Regions from separate parts of the Streptomyces sp. NPDC126510 genome, predicted to be linked through region 2. Evidence: riboswitches for the same ligand, from Rfam matches in the RefSeq annotation. Region 2 holds a riboswitch; each other region holds the start of a gene.

Region 1 (5,067 bases), on a different contig from region 2:
GGGTCGCCGGGAGGGACGGGCTAGCCGGCCCGGTGCACCACCGCGTCGCACAGCTCCTGGAGCGCCGTCTTCGCGGTGCACTCGGGCAGCGGCGCCAGCGCCGAACGGGCGTCCTGGGCGTAGCGGACGGTGTCCCGCCGGGCCTGCTCCAGCGCCGGGTGGGCGCGCAGCAGGCGAAGGGCCTCGGTGTGCCGGTCGTCGTCGGTGAGGTCGGAGTCGAGCAGCTCGCACAGGGCGATGTCCTCGGCGAGCCCGAGCCGGGCCGCGCGCTCACGCAGCCGGAGCACCGGCAGGGTGGGGATGCCCTCGCGCAGGTCGGTGCCGGGGGTCTTGCCGGACTCGTGGGAGTCGGAGGCGATGTCGAGGACGTCGTCCGCGAGCTGGAAGGCGACGCCGAGCCGCTCGCCGTACTGGGTCAGCACGTCCACGACGGTCTCGTCGGCGCCGGACATCATCGCGCCGAACCGGCACGACACCGCGATGAGCGAACCGGTCTTGCCGCCCAGCACGTCCAGGTAGTGCTCGATGGGGTCGCGGCCGTCCTGCGGTCCGGCCGTCTCCAGGATCTGGCCGGTCACCAGACGCTCGAACGCCTCGGCCTGCACCCGGACGGCCTCCGGGCCGAGGTCGGCCAGGATGTGCGAGGCCCGGGCGAAGAGGAAGTCGCCGGTGAGGACCGCGACGGAGTTGCCCCAGCGGGTGTTCGCACTCGCGACACCGCGGCGCACGGCGGCCTCGTCCATGACGTCGTCGTGGTAGAGCGTGGCGAGGTGGGTCAGCTCCACGACGACGGCCGACGGCACGATCCCGGGCGCGTGGTGGTCACCGAACCGGGCGGAGAGCATCACGAGCAGCGGGCGGAACCGCTTGCCGCCGGCCCGCACAAGATGCTGGGCGGCCTCCGTGATGAAGGGCACGTCACTCTTGGTGGCCTCGAGCAAGCCTTCCTCGACAGCCGTCAATCCGGCCTGGACGTCGGCTTCCAGAGCCTGGTCCCGCACGCTCAGCCCGAACGGCCCGACGTCGGTCACGAGGGGTCTCCTGTCTGCTGTGTCTGCCGGTGATTACGCGGATTGTCGATAGGTCGCTGCCCTCACTCGAGTCAGCGTATCCGGTCACGTTTCGATCACCGCCAGCGCCCGTGGTTACAGGCCGGGTGGTATCCGATCACGACCGCTATGTTTTCGATCAACCTATAAGAACAGATATTTATCGACTTACCCAGGGGTAGCGAGATATGCACGATTTGCCGCGATGAGTCGATGAATTCCCCTTGGCGGAAATTGCCCCACAGGCTCGTGATCAGTGAGTTGAATCACTTCTTCCCCATTTCCGCCCCGACTCCACACCGGCCCCTACCGCCTTCCCCCGAAAGCCAGTTGAGCCTTGGCTCAAGCAAAGGATCAAGCCGCCCAAACGCCCCCGACCAAGGTCAACCGCGCAATGTGTGACTGAGGTGCTTGTTCCCGACATGTGCTCTCGCATACGTTCCGGCCCTGTCCGGCGGACGCCTAATCCTGCCGCCGCCCGGACTCCCCACATAACCGACTCACTCACGCGTGGCAGGAGCGGGGGACCCAGGTAAGTCGCCGGTCCGCACAGCGGCACGGCTCGGGGTGAAGCCGCGTACGGCACACGGTGCCGTACGCGGCCGGGCACCTCCCGGCCCGAACCCGACAGCTCACCTCGCAGGCGCCGGAGAGGAACATCACCATGGCCGGACGAGGCAAGCACCGTCGCCCCAGAACCAACCCGCTGACCCGAGGCATCGTCGCCGTCGGCACCGGTGGAGCCGCACTCACCCTTCCGCTCCTCGGAGCCACGCACGCGAGCGCCGAACCCCAGAGCGCCCCCGCCGCACAGTCCGTGCCGCAGGCGGCCAAGCCCTCCAAGTCCCTCACGTACACCGTGACCAAGGGCGACTCGCTCGCCCGCATCGCGGACAAGTACGACGTCCGGGGCGGCTGGAAGCAGCTCTACAAGGACAACCGCGCCGCCGTCGGCGACAACCCGAAGCTGATCCACCCGGGTCTGAAGCTCAAGGTGAAGACCACCAAGTCGGTCGCGCCGAAGAAGACGGCGACCCAGTCGTCCGCCCCCGCCAAGCCGGCCGCGAAGCCCGCCGGCGGTGTCGCCCAGGCCACCCAGGCGTCCGCGAAGACCTACGCGGACAACCTCGACGGGTGGATCCGCGAGTCGCTGGACATCATGGCGCAGCAGGGCATCCCGGGCTCCTACGACGGCATCTACCGCAACATCATGCGCGAGTCGTCCGGCAACCCCCAGGCGATCAACAACTGGGACTCGAACGCCGCCGCGGGCACCCCGTCCAAGGGCCTGCTCCAGGTGATCGACCCGACGTTCGCCGCCTACCACGTGCCCGGCACCTCCTTCGACCCGTACGACCCGGTCGCCAACATCACGGCGGCCTGCAACTACGCGGCCGACCGCTACGGCTCGATCGACAACGTCAACGGCCCGTACTGAGCCGACCCGCCCAGCAGTCGCTCGAGGACGACGGCGATGCCGTCGTCCTCGTTCGACAGGGTGACCTCGTCGGCCACGGCCTTCAGTTCGGGGTGGGCGTTGGCCATCGCGACGCCGTGACCGGCCCAGTCGAACATCGGGATGTCGTTGGGCATGTCGCCGAAGGCGATGGTGTCCGCCGGCCGCAGCCCCAGGTGCTCGGCGGCCAGCGCCAGGCCCGTCGCCTTGGTGACCCCGCACGGCTGGAGCTCCACCGTGCCGGGCCCCGACATCGTCACCGTCGCCAGCGAGCCGACCACCGAGCGGGCCGTCGCCGCCAACTCGTCGTCCGTCAGGAAGGGGTGCCGCAGCAGCACCTTGCTGATGGGCTCGCCCCACAGCTGCTCGCGCCGCTCGACCCGGACCGCGGGCAGGGTCGGATGCGGCATCAGATAGCCCGGCTCGATCAGGGTGAGCCCGTCCACCCCGTCCTGGTCCACGGCCGCGTAGACCTGCCCCACCTCGGCCTCGATCTTGCCGAGGGCGGTCTCCGCCAGCTCCCGGTCCAGGGTGATGGACCACAGCAGCCGCTCCGCACCGGCGTCGTACACCTGCGCGCCCTGCCCGCACACCGCGAGCCCCGTGCAGCCGAGGTCGTCCAGGAGCGGCCGCACTCTCGGCGCCGGCCGCCCCGTCACCACGAGGTGCTGGGCACCGGCGTCCGCCACCCGCGCGAGCGCGGCGAGGGACCGGTCGGACAGGGTGTCGTCGCCGCGCAGCAGCGTCCCGTCCAGATCGGTGGCGATGAGTGAATATGCGATGGGTGCGGCCATGATCAGAGAATACGGACAGCGCGCCCCTTCGTTTCATCGGACGGCGCACGCCGATTGCCCGGTTGAAGGCCTCTGCACCAGTTGGCAACAACATGCTCCGCTACCTACCCGTGGGGCCGCATAGAGCGGTACCTTCCAAGTGTCCAGGGGGGACTTGATCGGGGGGTCGGGTTGAGCAGTGGGCGCATTCGTGTGGCTGGGCCCGGGGAGCTCGGTGAAGGGGAGAGGGAGCGCTGGCGTGCGCTGCGCGCCGCCTCGGACGCACCGCGCAACCCTTTCATGGAGCCGGAGTTCACCGAAGCCGTCGGCCTGTTCAGGCCGGGGGCCCGGATCGCGGTGGTGTACGAAGGTCCGGAGCCGTCCGGCTTCCTGCCCTATGAGCGGGGCCCGTTGGGACAGGGCCGGGCGATCGGGCTCGGTGTCTCGGACGCGCAGGGCGCGATCCTGCGGCCCGGCCTGGACGTGGAGACGGGCGAACTCCTGAAGGCCTGCTCGGTGTCGAGCTTCGCCTTCGACAATCTGGAGGCCGAGCAGCGGCTGTTCGTCCGGTACGCGGCCGAGGAGCACGCCACCTACGTCGTCGACGTGGAGAAGGGCTACGAGACGTACGAGTCGGTGCTGCGCGCGCAGTCGCCGAAGTTCCTGAAGACGACCCTGGCCAAGGAGCGCAGGCTCGGCCGGCAGGCCGGTGAGCTGCGGTTCGTGTTCGACGAACGCGACCCGGCCGCGCTGCGCACGCTCATGGAGTGGAAGTCCGCGCAGTACCGCAGGACCGGCCGCCGGGACCGGTTCGCCCAGGAGTGGATCACGCGGCTCGTCGGGCAGCTGGCCCGGACCCGGGCGCCGGAGTGCAGCGGCACGCTGTCCGTGCTGTACGCCGGTGAGCGGCCCGTCGCCGCACACTTCGGACTGCGTTCGGCCTCCGTGCTGGCCTGCTGGTTCCCGGCCTACGACCCGGAGTTCGCGAAGTTCTCGCCGGGTCTGGTGCTGCACCTGCGCATGGCCGAGGCGGCGGCCGCCGCCGGTGTCGCCATGCTCGACCTGGGGCGGGGCGCGGCCGAGTACAAGGACGCGCTGAAGACGGGCGAACTGCCCGTGTACGAGGGCGCGGTGACCCGTCCGGGGGTGGGCGCGGCGCTGCACTGGCTGAGCCGCGAACCGGCACGCCGCGCGCACAGCTTCGTCCGCGGCAGGCCGCAGCTCGCGTCGCTGGCCACGCGGACGCTCAAGGGCGCGGCTCGGCTGCGCCGTACCTGACACACGAGGGGGGTGGGCGCATGGCCCGTTCGGTGCGTGCGCAGGAGGAGATACGGCGGTTCCTGGACATCGGGGCGGTGCAGGTCGCCGAGCTGGACCTCGACGGTGACGAGGCGGTGCTCAGACCCGGCCCGGGGAGTCCGCCCGTGACGCACGGAGAGGTGTTCGTGCTGGTCAGGAGAGGCGGACGGCCCGTGGGGACGCTGCTCGGGCAGGTGCCGGAGGGGGTGGATCCGAAGACCGTGCTGGCGGAACGGGCCCGGATGGAATGCGGGCCCGCCGGCCTCGGCGAACCCGGGGAGCCGCCCTTCACGAGCGTCGTCGTCGCGACCCGGGAGCGGGCCGGGCAACTGGCCCGGGCGCTGGACTCGCTGCTGGCGCAGGAGCATCCGCGGTTCGAGATCGTCGTCGTGGACAACGCGCCCGTCACGAGCGAGACGCGGGAGCTGGTCGAGCGGAAGTACGCCGAGCGGGTGCGGTACGTCTGTGAGCCCGTCCCGGGGCTCGCAGC
Region 2 (5,067 bases):
ACCGACGGCACCGTGCGCACCCAGTGGAACAGCGCGTACGGCAACATGCTGATCCTGACCGCGAAGGACGGCACGGAGACGTGGTACTGCCACCTCTCCACCTACACGGTGCCCTCGGGTACGGCCGTGAAGGCCGGCGATCAGATCGCGCGTTCCGGCAACTCGGGCAACTCGACCGGTCCGCACCTGCACTTCGAGGTGCGCCCGGGCGGCGGCTCGGCGATCGACCCGCTCCCGTGGCTGCGCAGCCACGGCATCGACCCGACGTAGCCTCGACCCGACGTAACGTCCCGGCAGCCCCCGCCCGCGTCGAGCGTGCGGGGCCCGCCGGTTCACCTCACGGCGCTACAGCTTCTCCACCGGCGCGTACCGCAGCAGCAGCCGCTTCGGCTTGGTCTCGCCGAAGTCGATCGTCGCCTCGGCGTTGCCGCCCGTGCCCTTGACCGCGACGACGGTCCCGAGCCCGAACTGGTCGTGCGTGACGCGGTCCCCGACCGCCAGGGACACCACCGGCTTCTCGGAGGTGCGGCGCGTGGCGAAACCGGAGGCGCCCGACGCCGACGAGCGCGAGCGGGACGACGACAGCGAGGCCGCCACCGCCGAGACCGGCCCGGAGGACGCGGGCGCGGTGGCCCCCGTCCGCTTCCACTCCACGTGGGTCGGCGGGATCTCCTCCAGGAAGCGGGAGGGCGGGTTGTACGACGGCTGGCCCCAGGCGCTGCGCAGCGTGGACCGCGTCAGGTACAGCCGCTCCCGCGCGCGCGTGATGCCGACGTAGGCCAGGCGCCGCTCCTCCTCCAGCTCCTTGGTCTGGCCGAGGGCGCGCATGTGCGGGAAGACGCCGTCCTCCATGCCGGTCAGGAAGACGACCGGGAACTCCAGGCCCTTGGCGGTGTGCAGGGTCATCAGTGTGATGACGCCGTCGCCGTCCTCCTCGTCGGGGATCTGGTCGGAGTCGGCGACCAGGGCAACCTGTTCGAGGAAGTCGGACAGGGAGGCCTGCTCGTCCTCGCCGCGCTCCTGTTCGAACTCCATGGCGACGGCGGCGAGTTCCTGGAGGTTCTCGATCCGGGTCTCGTCCTGCGGGTCGGTGGAGGCCTGGAGCTCGGCGAGGTAGCCGGTGCGCTCCAGGACGGCCTCCAGCACCGTGGCCGGTCCTGCGCCGGACTCGACGATGGTGCGCAGGTCCTCCATCAGCGTGTTGAACCGCTTGACGGCGTTGGTGGAGCGCGCGGCCATGCCGTACGCCTCGTCGACGCGCTTCAGAGCCTGCGGGAAGCTGATCTTCTCCCGCTGCGAGAGGGCGTCGATCATCGCCTCGGCGCGGTCGCCGATGCCCCGCTTGGGGACGTTGAGGATCCGGCGCAGCGGCACCGAGTCCTCGGGGTTGGCCAGGACGCGCAGGTAGGCCAGGACGTCCCGGACCTCCTTGCGCTCGTAGAAGCGGACGCCGCCGACGACCTTGTAGGGCAGGCCGACGCGGATGAAGATCTCTTCGAAGACACGGGACTGGGCGTTGGTGCGGTAGAAGACGGCGACGTCGCCGGCCTTGGCCTCGCCGGCGTCCGTGAGGCGGTCTATCTCTTCGGCGACGAACTGTGCCTCGTCGTGCTCGGTGTCGGCGACGTAGCCGGTGATCCGGGCGCCGGTGCCCGCGTTGGTCCACAGGTTCTTGGGGCGGCGGGACTCGTTGCGCTCGATGACGGCGTTGGCGGCGCTGAGGATCGTCTGGGTGGAGCGGTAGTTCTGCTCCAGCAGGATCGTCGTGGCGTCCGGGTAGTCCTCCTCGAACTGGAGGATGTTGCGGATCGTCGCGCCGCGGAAGGCGTAGATCGACTGGTCGGCGTCACCCACCACGCACAGCTCGGCGGGCGGGATCTCGGCCTCGGGCGGCACGTCGACGGGGTGCTCGGAGGTGCCGACCAGCTCGCGGACCAGGGCGTACTGCGCGTGGTTGGTGTCCTGGTACTCGTCCACCAGGACGTGCCGGAAACGGCGGCGGTAGTGCTCGGCGACGTCCGGGAAGGCGCGCAGGAGATTGACCGTCGTCATGATCAGGTCGTCGAAGTCGAGGGCGTTCGCCTCGCGCAGCCGCGACTGGTACATGGCGTAGGCCTGGGCGAGCGTCTTCTCGAAGCCGTCGGTGGCCTGGGCGGCGAAGTCCTCCTCGTCGATCAGCTCGTTCTTCAGGTTGCTGATCTTGGCGCTGAAGGACTTCGGCGGGAAGCGCTTGGGGTCGAGATCCAGGTCGCGGCAGACCAGGGCCATCAGGCGCTTGGAGTCGGCGGCGTCGTAGATCGAGAAGGACGATGTGAAGCCGAGCTTCTTGCTCTCCCGGCGGAGGATGCGCACGCACGCGCTGTGGAAGGTCATGACCCACATGGCGTTCGCGCGCGGGCCGACGAGCTGCTCGACACGCTCCTTCATCTCGCCGGCGGCCTTGTTGGTGAAGGTGATCGCGAGGATCTGGCCCGGGTGCACGTCCCGCTCGGCGAGCAGGTGGGCGATGCGGTGCGTGAGCACACGGGTCTTGCCGGAGCCGGCGCCGGCCACGATGAGCAGCGGGGAGCCGGAGTGGACGACGGCGGCGCGCTGGTTGTCGTTCAGCCCCTCCAGGAGGGCGGCGGTGTCCACCACCGGGCGGGGGGCTCCGTCCCGGTAGTAGGCGTCCCGGTCCGGGGGCACGTCGAACTTCCCGCCGAACAGATCGTCCGGGATCGGCTCCGGAACGTGATCGTCCTCGGGTGGCGGCGGGGGCTCGTCCGCGGGGCCCCGCTGGGCCTGGAGGTTGGCCAGGAAGCTGTCGTCAAAGAGGCTGCTCATCGCTCTCCGAGTCTAGGGCGCCCCACTGACAGCCCGCCGCCGCCCTGAGAACATCGCCGCGCGCCCGGGGCCCCGCCGACCGCCCGGCGGCGCATTGTCGCCCTCCATGACGGCGCGATCACGCCCTGCTACATGCCCGACAAGTATGGACTTTCCCTGCCCAATCCCCCTTGATCGTTCACTCTCGGCAACGCTCAGGAATAAGGTCACGAAAATGTATCGGGCATATCACCCATCAACCTTCACAGGGACCACACGAGTTGGCTACGGTGCGACCAGGCCGCATGACCCCCACCGGCGAACGTCGCCGGGCCGCGCGGCCTCCGCCGAGTCCGGTGTGCCGCAGCGGCAGCCGGAGCCGGGGACCCAACCGTGAACCTGGGGTGAATCGGCCCGACTCCCTGTGCGGAGAGGCCGTAGGGCAAACCTTCCGAACCACCCGCCCGAACCCGACAGCTAACCCGGTAGGCGGAACGTGGAAGGAGTCGCCTCCCTTGGCGTCGCACCGCAAGTCGCGTCCTACGGGTACGCGCGTGGCAGGCATACGGACCCCCGCCCTCGCAACGGCGGCCCTCACCTCCGTGGCCCTGCTGTCCCAGTCGGCCAACGCCGCCCCCGAGGCCGACGACAAGCCCAGCCTGGAAGAAGTCGAGAAGAAGGTCGACGACCTCTACCGCCAGGCGGGGTCGGCGACCGAGAAGTACAACGCGGCCAAGGAGAAGACGGCGAAGCAGCGCAAACGCGCCGACGCCCTCATCGACGACGTCGCGAAGCGCACCCAGAAGCTCAACGAGGCGCGCGAGGAGCTGGGTTCCTTCGCCTCCGCCCAGTACCGCACCGGTGCCGCCGCCCCGGACACGGCGACGTTCCTGCTCGCGGACACCCCGCAGGACTACTTCGACCAGACCCAGCTGATGGACCGGATGACGGGCCGTCAGAAGGTCGCGGTCGACGATTACATCGCGCAGCAGTCCGAGACGATGGAGAAGCGCCAGGAGGCCACCGAGAGCCTGGAGGCGCTCACCGAGTCGCAGGGCGATCTGAAGACCGCCAAGGCGACCGTCCAGCGCAAGCTCGCCGACGCGCGCGAGCTGATGTCGAAGCTGACCGCCGAGGAGAAGGCCCGGCTCGCGGCGATCGAGAAGGAGAAGCAGGAGGAGGCGGCCCGCAAGGCCGATGAGCTGGCCCGGCAGCAGGCAGCGCAGCAGAAGGCGCAAGAGGAGGCCGCCCGGCAGCAGGACGGCGGGTCCTCCACGTCCGGATCGACGGGGCCGTCGGGCTCCGGCTCGTCCACCTCGACGGCCCCGGCCGACTCCTCGTACGCCACCAAGGCCGACAAGGCGCTCGCCTTCGCCCGCGCCCAGATCGGCAAGCCGTACGTGTGGGGCGCCGTCGGACCCGGCTCCTACGACTGCTCCGGCCTCACCCAGGCCGCCTGGAAGGCCGCGGGCGTCACCCTGCCGCGCACGACCTACGACCAGGTCGACGCCGGCACCACGGTCCCGCTCTCCCAGGCGCAACCCGGTGACCTGGTCTTCTTCTACGACGATGTCACCCACGTCGGGATCTACATCGGCAACGGCATGATGATCCACGCGCCGAAGCCCGGCACGTACGTGCGCGAGGAATCGATCTACTACGACGGCGAGTCGGCGATCCACAGCGTGGTGCGCCCGGCCTGAGTGAAGCCTGAGGGCCGAGAGGCTGAGAACCGAGAGGGCCGAGAGGTCGCGTCACGTTTTTTGAGGGGCACGCGCGCGTGCCCCTCTCCCAACGCGCGCGCCGCTCTCTAGCATCGGCGTCATGTCCGGTCCCTCCCCGTTTGCCGCCTGGTGGGCGACGTATGCGCTGGCGACCGGCATCGTGTCGGCCGGTCTCGACTCGGCGGGGTACGCCGTCCTCTCCCGCATCGCCCTGGCCCTGGCCTGCGCGGCCTGGCTGGCGGCGGCCGCCGGCCTCGTCCAGCGGACGCACGACGAGTGGCGGGTGGAGACCCCGGCCGCGCTCACCACCGTGGCGGCGGCCGCGGTTCTGGGTACCGGCTTCTCCGCGGCCGGGCAGCAGCCCCTGGCCGAGGCGCTGCTGGCGCTCGCCATGGTGCTCTGGGCGGTGCTGCTCACCGCGGAGGCCCAGGGGCGGCGCGGAACGGTGTTCCTGCGCTGCGTGGCCACCGAGGGGATCGCCGTGCTCGGCGCCACGCTCGCCGCGGCCGACGCGGTGGCCTGGCTCGCCCACGCGGCTCTG
Region 3 (5,067 bases), on a different contig from region 2:
GGGCCGCATCCCGCGCTCTCGGTCCCAGGTCGCCGCCGGGAACTTCACCAGGGCTCCGCACGCTTGCATACAGTGGCAGGACCGGCAGGAACACGCGGTCTCAACAACCGCTCGCGAGTGAAGGGATGTACATGCCCATGGGTCACACGGCCACAGCCCAGGCAGGCTCCGGGGGCCTGACAGCGACCGAGCACCGCCTGGCCAACGGCCTGCGCGTGGTGCTCTCCGAGGACCACCTGACCCCGGTCGCGGCGGTGTGCCTCTGGTACGACGTCGGCTCACGCCACGAAGTCAAGGGGCGTACCGGCCTGGCTCACCTTTTCGAGCACCTGATGTTCCAGGGTTCCGCGCAGGTCAAGGGCAACGGTCATTTCGAGCTCGTCCAGGGTGCCGGCGGCTCGCTGAACGGCACCACCAGCTTCGAGCGGACCAACTACTTCGAGACCATGCCCGCCCACGAGCTGGAGCTCGCCCTCTGGCTGGAGGCCGACCGCATGGGCTCGCTGCTGGCCGCGCTCGACGACGAGTCGATGGAGAACCAGCGCGACGTCGTCAAGAACGAGCGCCGCCAGCGCTACGACAACGTCCCCTACGGCACCGCCTTCGAGAAGCTGACCGCCCTCGCCTACCCGGAGGGCCACCCCTACCACCACACCCCGATCGGCTCGATGGCCGACCTGGACGCGGCGACCCTGGAGGACGCGCGCGCCTTCTTCCGCACCTACTACGCGCCGAACAACGCCGTGCTCTCCGTGGTCGGCGACATCGACCCGGAGCAGACCCTCGCCTGGGTCGAGAAGTACTTCGGTTCCATCCCCGGCCACGACGGCAAGCCCGCCCCGCGCGACGGCTCGCTGCCGGAGACCATCGGCGACCAGCTGCGCGAGGTCGTCGAGGAGGAGGTCCCGGCCCGTGCCCTGATGGCCGCCTACCGGCTGCCGCACGACGGCACGCGCGCGTGCGACGCGGCCGACCTGGCCCTCACCGTCCTCGGCGGCGGCGAGTCCTCCCGCCTGTACAACCGGCTCGTGCGCCGCGACCGTACGGCCGTGGCGGCCGGCTTCGGCCTGCTGCGGCTCGCCGGGGCACCCTCCCTGGGGTGGCTGGACGTGAAGACGTCCGGTGACGTGGAGGTCCCGGTCATCGAGACCGCCATCGACGAGGAGCTCGCCCGGTTCGCCGAGGAGGGCCCCACGGCCGAGGAGATGGAGCGCGCCCAGGCCCAGTTGGAGCGCGAGTGGCTGGACCGGCTCGGTACGGTCGCGGGCCGCGCCGACGAACTGTGCCGGTACGCCGTGCTGTTCGGTGACCCGCAGCTCGCCCTGACCGCCGTCCAGCGCGTGCTGGAGATCACGCCGGAGGAGGTCCAGGAGGTCGCCAAGGCCCGCCTGCGGCCCGACAACCGCGCGGTGCTCGTCTACGAGCCGACCGCCCCCGAAGCCCCCGCCGACCAGGACGAGAACGAGGAGGCGGCCCGGTGACCGAGCTCGCCACGATGGACTTCCACCCCCGGCCGCAGGCGGGCGACGCCAAGCCGTGGGCCTTCCCGGCCCCCGAGCGCGGCTCGCTCGACAACGGCCTCACGGTGCTGCGCTGCCACCGCCCCGGCCAGCAGGTCGTCGCTGTGGAGGTGCTGCTCGACGCCCCCCTGGACGCCGAGCCCGCCGGCCTCGACGGTGTGGCCACGATCATGGCCCGGGCCTTCTCCGAGGGCACCGACAAGCACTCCGCCGAGGACTTCGCCGCCGAGCTGGAGCGCGCGGGCGCCACCCTCGACGCGCACGCCGACCACCCCGGCGTCCGGCTCAGTCTGGAGGTGCCGGCCTCCCGGCTCACCAAGGGACTGGGACTGGTCGCCGACGCCCTGAGGGCCCCCGCGTTCGCCGACAGCGAGGTCGAGCGGCTGGTCGCCAACCGTCTCGACGAGATCCCGCACGAGCTGGCCAACCCGTCCCGCCGGGGCGCCAAGGAGCTCTCCAAGGAGCTGTTCCCGGCGGACGCGCGCATGTCGCGGCCGCGGCAGGGCACCGAGGAGACCGTCGCCGCCATCGACTCCGCGGCCGTACGCGCCTTCTACGAGAAGCACGTCCGCCCGGCCACGGCCACCGCCGTGGTCGTCGGGGACCTCACCGGCATCGACCTCGACGCCCTGCTCGGGGACACGCTGGGCGCCTGGACGGGCTCCCCGGCCGAGCCGCGGCCCGTGCCGCCGGTGACCGCCGACGACACCGGCCGGGTCGTCATCGTGGACCGCCCGGGCGCGGTCCAGACGCAGCTGCTGATCGGCCGGATCGGCCCGGACCGGCACGACCGCGTGTGGCCCGCGCAGGTGCTCGGCACGTACTGCCTCGGCGGCACGCTCACCTCGCGCCTGGACCGCGTCCTGCGCGAGGAGAAGGGCTACACCTACGGCGTACGGGCGTTCGGCCAGGTCCTCAGGTCCGCCCCCGACGGAACGGGTGCGGCGATGCTCGCCATCAGCGGCTCCGTGGACACGCCCAACACCGGCCCCGCTCTGGAGGACCTCTGGACGGTGCTGCGTACCCTCGCCGCTGAGGGGCTGACCGACGCCGAGCGGGACGTCGCCGTGCAGAACCTGGTCGGCGTCGCGCCGCTGAAGTACGAGACGGCAGCGGCCGTCGCGAGCACGCTGGCCGACCAGGTCGAGCAGCATCTGCCCGACGACTACCAGGCCACGCTGTACCGGCAGCTCGCCGCGACCGGCACGGTGGAGGCCACCGCGGCGGCCGTCAGCGCCTTCCCGGTGGACCGGCTGGTGACCGTCCTCGTCGGTGACGCGGCGCAGATCAAGGCGCCTGTCGAGGCCCTCGGCATCGGCGAAGTCAGCGTCGTCGCCGCCGAGTAGCGGCACGCGCGCTGAGGGGCCCTGGATGTCTTCGAAGGCACCAGGGCCCCTTTATGCCCGAATTGGGATGGGAGTTGCCTGTCTGCCCTGTGGGATGCGCTACAAAAGCTGGGATCCGTTTGGGAATTGAAAGTGGCGCCGCTTAGCGTCGTCCGGGCTGTTCGTCAGGCAGTGCGCCGCACCCGCGGCACCGGACAGTCATCGCCGAGTCCCCGTACGGCGCGAGCCAGGGGAGCCGGGGACCCATCGCAGTCCCTGGGGTGAATCGGACGCCCGCGCGTGCCGCGAGGGAGTCCGTAGGAGACCTTCCTGCTCCGAACCCGTCAGCTAACCCGGTAGGCGAGAGGGAAGGAAAGGACCAGCCACCACATGGCGTTCACTCGCGCCACCGGGAAGCACCGTCGTCCCAGCAGGATCCAGCGCCGTACCGCCCGCGCGGCGGGTGTCGCGGCCCTCGCCACCACCGGCGTGATCGGCACCGTGGCGGCCCCCGCGGCCTTCGCCGCCGAGCCCAGCGCCGAGCAGACCGGCCTCACCCCGGTCGTCACCATGGGTGACACCGTGGCCCAGCAGATCGACGCCCAGGCCGTCGCGCAGCGGCAGGCCGCCGAAGAGGCCGCCGCCAAGCGGAAGGCCGAGGAGGCCGCCCGCAAGCGGGCCGCCGAGGTGGCGGAGAAGGCCAAGGCGGAGGCCGAGAAGGCCCGCGAGGTCAAGGAGCGCGCCGCCCGCGAGGCCGAGCGCAAGCGCCTCAACGCCTACGTGGCCCCGATCTCCGGCTCGTACGTCTCCACCGGCTACAAGGCCAGCAGCGGCCTGTGGTCCTCCGGCAGCCACACCGGCGTGGACTTCCACGCCGCCACCGGCACCTCCGTCCACGCGGTCGGCATGGGCGAGGTCGTCGAGGCCGGCTGGGGCGGCTCCTACGGCAACAACATCGTGATCAAGATGAACGACGGGACGTACACCCAGTACGGCCACCTGTCCTCCATCGGCGTCTCGGTGGGTCAGAAGGTCACCCCCGGTCAGCAGATCGGCCTGTCCGGCGCGACCGGCAACGTCACCGGCCCGCACCTGCACTTCGAGGCGCGTACGAGCCCCGAGTACGGCTCGGACATCGACCCGGTCGCCTACCTCCGCTCGCACGGCGTCGGCGTCTGACCCGGACCCTCCACCGTTTCCGAAGCCCCGGCTCCCCGAGCCGGGGCTTTCGGTGTTTTCCGGACGCCCGCCGGATGACCCGTGAGGTGCCGCCGGATGCCCGCTGTCCAAAAAATATCCCTGGATTCCCGCCTGCCGTCGGAAATTCCGGCTCATTGCAATAGAGTCACAGAATCACGCGCCGCTCGCCGGCGTTTCACGGGGATTAAGCGGAGGTCGGTCATGCGTATTCCCGCGCACTCGGTGTGCACCGCCATCCGGGACGACATCGTCGCGGGTGTCCACGCACGCGGCAGCCGGCTCACCGAGGAACTCCTCGCCCGCCGCTACGGCGTCTCGCGGGTGCCCGTCCGGGAGGCGCTGCGCACGCTGGAGGCCGAGGGCTTCGTGGTGACCCGCCGGCACGCGGGCGCGTGCGTGGCCGAACCCACCGAGCAGGAGGCCGGCGACCTGCTGGAGATGCGGATGCTCCTGGAGCCGCTCGGTGCGGCCCGCGCCGCCCAGCGCCGCACCGAGGCGCATCTGAAGGTCCTGCGCGGACTGGTCCGGCTGGGCCAGGACCGGGCCCGTCGCGGCAACAGCGACGACCTGCGCTCCCTCGGCGCCTGGTTCCACGAGACGCTCGCCCAGGCCTCCGGCAGCCCCGCCCTGACCTCGATGCTCACCCAGCTCCGCCACAAGATCACGTGGATGTACGCCGTGCAGGCGCCGCTCAGCCCGGTGGAGTCCTGGGCGGAGCACGGAGCGATCGTGGACGCGGTGGCGCGCGGGGACGGCGAGCGCGCCCGGGCGGTCACGGCGCTGCACACCGAGCGCGCGACCGGCGCGCACCGTCTGCGCCTCGGCTCCGCGGAGGAACGCGCCGACCGTGTGAGGAACTCGCAACATCCCGTAAACACGGCGAGCCTGCGGCATTAACACGACAGCCGTATACAAAGAGAGATGAATTCTCGGGGGCCTATTTCTGCTGCCCGGACACGGGAATTCCTGCCCGGAATGGCCCGGAAATGGCGAAGGGCCCGCCCGGTGAATTCGGACGAGCC
Region 4 (5,067 bases), on a different contig from region 2:
CGGCATGACGTAGTGCAACCGCTGCCGGATCTGCTGCTCGGCGTACGCGTCGTCCTGCCAGCGTGCCTTCAGGTCGCGCAGGCGTTCGACGCGCTCGCGGGCCTGCTGCTGTTCGCGCTGGAGGTCGTCGATCTCGGCGCGCTGCGAGACGTACTCCCGCATCGGGTAGGCCAGGGCGACGATCAGCGAGCACATCACCAGGGCGAGCAGGGCGGCCCGGCCGGTCAGCCGCGAGCGGCGGGCCTGGCGCCTGGTCTGGGAACGGTAGACCCGGGCCGCGGTCTGCTCGCCGAGCAACCGGATCCTGGTCGCGGTGGAGAACCGGTCCCGGTCCTTCACGGCCATCTGTCCGCCTCCCGCTCCACCGTCATACGCGCGTACGTCCCCGGACACGGTACGGGACCGAGTACGGGGACGTACGTACGACTGGCTAAGGCTTACCCGGGTGAAGGTCAGCCCTTGAAGCGCGGGAAGGCACTGCGGCCCGCGTAGACCGCTGCGTCGTCGAGGATCTCCTCGATGCGCAGCAGCTGGTTGTACTTGGCGACGCGCTCGGAGCGGGCGGGGGCGCCGGTCTTGATCTGGCCGCAGTTGGTGGCGACGGCCAGGTCGGCGATGGTGACGTCCTCGGTCTCGCCGGAGCGGTGGGACATCATGCACTTGAAGCCGTTGCGCTGGGCCAGCTCGACGGCGTCCAGGGTCTCGGTGAGCGAACCGATCTGGTTGACCTTGACCAGGAGCGCGTTGGCCGCGCCCTCCTCGATGCCGCGGGCCAGGCGCTCGGGGTTGGTGACGAACAGGTCGTCGCCGACGAGCTGGACCTTGTCACCGAGCCTGTCGGTGATGGTCTTCCAGCCCTCCCAGTCGTCCTCGAACAGCGGGTCCTCGATGGAGACGAGCGGGTACGCGTCGACGAGCTCCGCGTAGTACTCGGTCATCTCGGCCGCCGAGCGGTCCTTGCCCTCGAAGGTGTAGACGCCGTCCTTGTAGAACTCGGAGGCGGCGACGTCGAGCGCCAGGGCGATCTGCTCGCCGGGGGTGTAGCCGGCTTCCTTGATCGCCTCGAGGATGAGGTCGAGGGCCTCGCGGTTGGAGCCGAGGTTCGGGGCGAAGCCGCCCTCGTCGCCGAGGCCGGTGGCCAGGCCCTTGCTCTTCAGGACCTTCTTCAGGGTGTGGTAGACCTCGGCGCCCCAGCGCAGGGCCTCGGAGAAGGACTCCGCGCCGATCGGGGCGATCATGAACTCCTGGATGTCCACGTTGGAGTCGGCGTGCGAGCCGCCGTTCAGGATGTTCATCATCGGCACCGGCAGCAGGTGCGCGTTGGGGCCGCCCAGGTAGCGGAAGAGGGGGAGGTCGCTGGCCTCGGAGGCGGCGTGGGCGACGGCGAGGGAGACGCCGAGGATGGCGTTGGCGCCGAGCGAGCCCTTGTTGTCGGTGGCGTCCAGGTCGAACATGGCCTGGTCGATCAGGCGCTGCTCGGTGGCGTCGTAGCCGACCAGCTCCGGGCCGATCTGCTCGATGACCGCGAGGACGGCCTTCTCCACACCCTTGCCGAGGTAGCGGTTCGAGTCGCCGTCGCGGAGCTCGATGGCCTCGAAGGCGCCCGTGGAGGCGCCGGACGGGACGGCGGCACGACCGGTGCTGCCGTCGTCGAGGCCGACCTCGACCTCGACCGTGGGGTTGCCTCGGGAGTCCAGGATTTCCCGGGCTACGACGACGTCGATGGACGGCACGAGCATCTCCTTCTTCATGTGACGCGGTGACGCGGGTCGCGCGGACCCGGCGAGGTGCGGGCCCGGTGGCTCGCGACATGAGCCTAACCGGCTCGGGGCGATCGGCCACCGGGTCGCCCACCCCATGGACAGAACCGAGCGTAAATTGTTTCCGAACGGAACAAAGACGGTTGCAGAAAAAACCCCGCCCCGGCGCGTACGGGGGATGACGCACCGGGGCGGGGAGTCCGAGGACCCTGGACGGGTCCGGCGGTGGGCCGCTGCTTACTTCAGGTGCAGCTGCTGGCCCGGGTAGATGAGGTCGGCGTCCTCGACGATGTCCTTGTTCAGCTGGAAGAGCTTCTCCCAGCCGCCCTTGACCTTCTTGTCCGCGGCGATCGAGCCGAGGGTGTCACCCTTGACGACCTTGTACTCGCCGTCGCCCTTCTCGACCTTCTTGCCGGTCGGGGTGGTGACGGTCTTCTTGGCCGCCGGGCGCTCGTCGGAGCGGGAGGCCGGCTGCTGCTCGGTCTGGCGGGTCTCGGTGCTCTGCTGGCTCTGCGAGGAGCTGCCGGAGTCGCTGGAGGAGCCGCCGGTGGAGGCACCCGACAGGCCCTTGCCGCAGACCGGCCAGGCGCCCTTGCCCTGGCTCGCCAGGACCTTCTCGGCGACCTGGATCTGCTGGTCCTTGCTGGCCTTGTCGGCGGTCGAGGCGTACTGGGTGCCGCCGTACGCGGACCAGGTGGAGGCGGAGAACTGCAGACCGCCGTAGTAGCCGTTGCCGGTGTTGATGGACCAGTTGCCGCCGGACTCGCACTGGGCGACCGCGTCCCACTCGGAGGTGGTGGCGGCGGAGGCGTTGCCGACCGCCATCAGCGGGGCGGCGACGGCGGCACCGGTGACGCCGGCGATGGCGATGGCGCGGCTGGCCTTGGACGGACGGCGGTGCGTGCCCTTGCCGGAAAACAGCATGGAGAGATCCCCTCACCGACGCCTGCGAGGTGAGCTGTCGGGTTCGGGCCGGTTGAGTTGCCCGGCCGCGTCCCTCACGGGACGCGGCTTCACCCCAAGCCCTTCCGGCACAACCGGCCGGTCGGGCACCTACCTTGGGTCCCCCGCTCCTGCCTACGGCGCTTGACGCGACGACTGTTCCCGTACGGCCGCTGGCAGGATTCGGCGTTGCGGCAGCCGGGGCTCGCGGTGGCGAGCGGTCACGACCGTAGACACGAGATCCACAGAATTTCAAAGACGATCAGGGCTTCTGAGATCTATCTCTCACGGCCCCCAAACGGGACATCAGCCACTAAAGGGGGCGCGAACTCACCCGGTTTCGAGGTGACTTCGGCCGTCGTTTCCGCACTGCCCGAACAGCTACTTCTCGTCCGCTTCGCCCTCGACCGCGAGCGCCTGACCGGGGTGGATGAGGTTCGGGTCGGCGCCGACCTCCTTCTCGTTGCCCTCGTAGAGCGCGTGCCATCCGCCGCTGACCCGAAGGGCGTCGGCGATGGACCAGAGGCTGTCGCCGATGCCCACGATGTAGGCGCCTTCGGACGCGTCGCCGGAACTCTCTTCGGCGGGCGCGGAGTGACGCCCCGTGGACTTCTCCGCAGAGTCGCTGTCCGGCGCGCCGGTTTCGTCGGCGCTGGGGCCGCGATGGCGGCCGGAGCCGGTGTCGGCCGGCCGCGAGGAGTCGTCGCCCTGCTGGGAGTTGTCGGCTTTGTCACTCTTGGAGGTGTCCGAGGAGGAGTCCCCGGACTGACGCTCCTGTGACGAGCCGGTCGATTCGGGCGACTTGTCCGGCTTGGCCGTTTCATCCTTCGAGGCGGACGACGCGTCAGGCGACGAGGAGGGAGAAGAGGAAGGACTGTCCGAGGGGGACGAGCCGAGCGAGTCGAGCAGGCCGGGCGAGTCCACCTCACCGGACGAGTCGGACGCATCGGACGAACCGGAATCCGACCCCTTGCCCTGCTCGAGGCCGGAGAGCAGTCCGCAGGTGCGCCACGCGCCGACTCCCTGGTCGGCGAGGATTCTCTCGGCCACGGCTATCTGCTGGGAGCGGCTGGCCAGGTCGGCGCTCGCGGCGTAGTCGAGACCGCCGTGACTCTCCCAGTCCTCCTGGGACAACTGCAGGCCGCCGTAGTAGCCGTTGCCGCTGTTCTCGCTCCACGCGCCGCCGGTCTCGCAGTCCGCGACCCGGTCCCAGGTCGTGCCGTCGGCCGCACTGGCACCCGAGGCCCCGAGGAGCGGGATCGCGATGGCGGAGCCGGTCACTCCGGCCGCGACGAGGAGAGCCGGAGCCTGGCGGGGGCGACGGTGCCGACCGTTCCCGGAGAGCATACGGAGACCTTTCACGCGACAGCAGTGACCTACGCGGCGTGAATCCCTCCGCGTTGATGGGTGAACGTATCGGCAGACGATCACTTGTCACAAGTTCATGCCGCGCAGATCACGTGAAGATCACAGGTCTGATGTTTCGTCACCTTCGGCCGGGGCTACCGGCGCGAACTCCACCGGCAGCGTGCGCAGCCCGCGCATGATGAGGCCGCCGCGCCATCTCAGCTCGGCCGGATCGGCGGCGAGCCGCAGGTCCGGGAGGCGGGTGAGGAGGGTGGCGAGCGCGGTCTGGCCCTCCAGCCGGGCGAGCGGGGCGCCGAGGCAGTAGTGGATGCCGTGGCCGTACCCGAGGTGCTGGTTGTCGCGGCGGGAGAGGTCCAGTGCGTCCGGATCGGCGAACCGCTCCGGGTCCCGGTCCGCGGCGGCCAGCACGACGAGGACGGGGTCGCCCGCCTCGATGCGCTGCCCGCCGAGGGTGAGTGACTGCGTGGCGAAACGCCAGGTGGCGAGTTCGACGGGGCCGTCGTAGCGGAGGAGTTCCTCGACGCCCGTCTCCAGGAGGCCGCTCTCCCCGGCGGCGAGGGACGCCTGGAGCCGGGCACGCTGTCCGGGGTGGGTGAGCAGGGCGTAGGTGCCGTTTCCGATCAGGTTGACGGTGGTCTCGAAACCGGCGAACAGCAGGATGAAGGCCATGGCCGCCGCCTCGTTCTCGGTGAGGTGCTCACCGTGGTCCGAGGCGCGGATCAGGCCGGAGATGAGGTCCTCGCCGAGGGCGGGTTCGGCGGGCAGCGCCTCGCGCTTGCGGTGGATGAGGTCGGCCAGGTAGCCGCGCATCTTCTTCACCGACCGCGCCACACCGCCCCTGGGGCCGCCCTGGTGACGGATCATCATGCCCGCCCAGTCGCGGAAGTCGTCCTGGTCCTCGCGCGGGACGCCGAGCAGGTCGCAGATGGCGTAGATGGGGAGCGGGAAGGCGAACTCGTGGATCAGGTCGGCGGATCCCTTCGCCGCGAAGCCGTCG

The links. Region 2 has a riboswitch for cyclic di-AMP ahead of ABTX60_RS36440 (C40 family peptidase). Riboswitches for the same ligand answer to the same signal wherever they lie in the genome.
Region 1: it holds a riboswitch for cyclic di-AMP, as region 2 does, so the genes downstream of both, ABTX60_RS23025 (transglycosylase SLT domain-containing protein) here and ABTX60_RS36440 (C40 family peptidase) in region 2, are expected to answer to the same signal.
Region 3: it holds a riboswitch for cyclic di-AMP, as region 2 does, so the genes downstream of both, ABTX60_RS31595 (M23 family metallopeptidase) here and ABTX60_RS36440 (C40 family peptidase) in region 2, are expected to answer to the same signal.
Region 4: it holds a riboswitch for cyclic di-AMP, as region 2 does, so the genes downstream of both, ABTX60_RS12955 (transglycosylase family protein) here and ABTX60_RS36440 (C40 family peptidase) in region 2, are expected to answer to the same signal.

Annotation. Positions count from the first base shown of each region.
Region 1 covers NZ_JBEORR010000016.1:3,607-8,673, forward strand. Annotated here, with positions in the region: gene ABTX60_RS23020 (polyprenyl synthetase family protein) at 21-1,031, opposite strand; cyclic di-AMP (ydaO/yuaA leader) riboswitch at 1,541-1,710, shown strand; gene ABTX60_RS23025 (transglycosylase SLT domain-containing protein) at 1,714-2,487, shown strand; gene ABTX60_RS23030 (HAD family hydrolase) at 2,451-3,299, opposite strand; gene ABTX60_RS23035 (GNAT family N-acetyltransferase) at 3,486-4,556, shown strand; gene ABTX60_RS23040 (glycosyltransferase family 2 protein) at 4,577-5,067, shown strand, end outside.
Region 2 covers NZ_JBEORR010000038.1:16,095-21,161, forward strand. Annotated here, with positions in the region: gene ABTX60_RS36430 (M23 family metallopeptidase) at 1-270, shown strand, start outside; gene pcrA (DNA helicase PcrA) at 346-2,823, opposite strand; cyclic di-AMP (ydaO/yuaA leader) riboswitch at 3,138-3,309, shown strand; gene ABTX60_RS36440 (C40 family peptidase) at 3,318-4,505, shown strand; gene ABTX60_RS36445 (SLAC1 family transporter) at 4,627-5,067, shown strand, end outside.
Region 3 covers NZ_JBEORR010000027.1:41,395-46,461, forward strand. Annotated here, with positions in the region: gene ABTX60_RS31585 (M16 family metallopeptidase) at 138-1,481, shown strand; gene ABTX60_RS31590 (M16 family metallopeptidase) at 1,478-2,866, shown strand; cyclic di-AMP (ydaO/yuaA leader) riboswitch at 3,059-3,223, shown strand; gene ABTX60_RS31595 (M23 family metallopeptidase) at 3,236-4,024, shown strand; gene ABTX60_RS31600 (GntR family transcriptional regulator) at 4,247-4,942, shown strand.
Region 4 covers NZ_JBEORR010000008.1:93,629-98,695, forward strand. Annotated here, with positions in the region: gene ABTX60_RS12945 (FtsB family cell division protein) at 1-345, opposite strand, end outside; gene eno (phosphopyruvate hydratase) at 453-1,733, opposite strand; gene ABTX60_RS12955 (transglycosylase family protein) at 1,998-2,684, opposite strand; cyclic di-AMP (ydaO/yuaA leader) riboswitch at 2,689-2,855, opposite strand; gene ABTX60_RS12960 (transglycosylase family protein) at 3,084-4,049, opposite strand; gene ABTX60_RS12965 (cytochrome P450 family protein) at 4,170-5,067, opposite strand, start outside.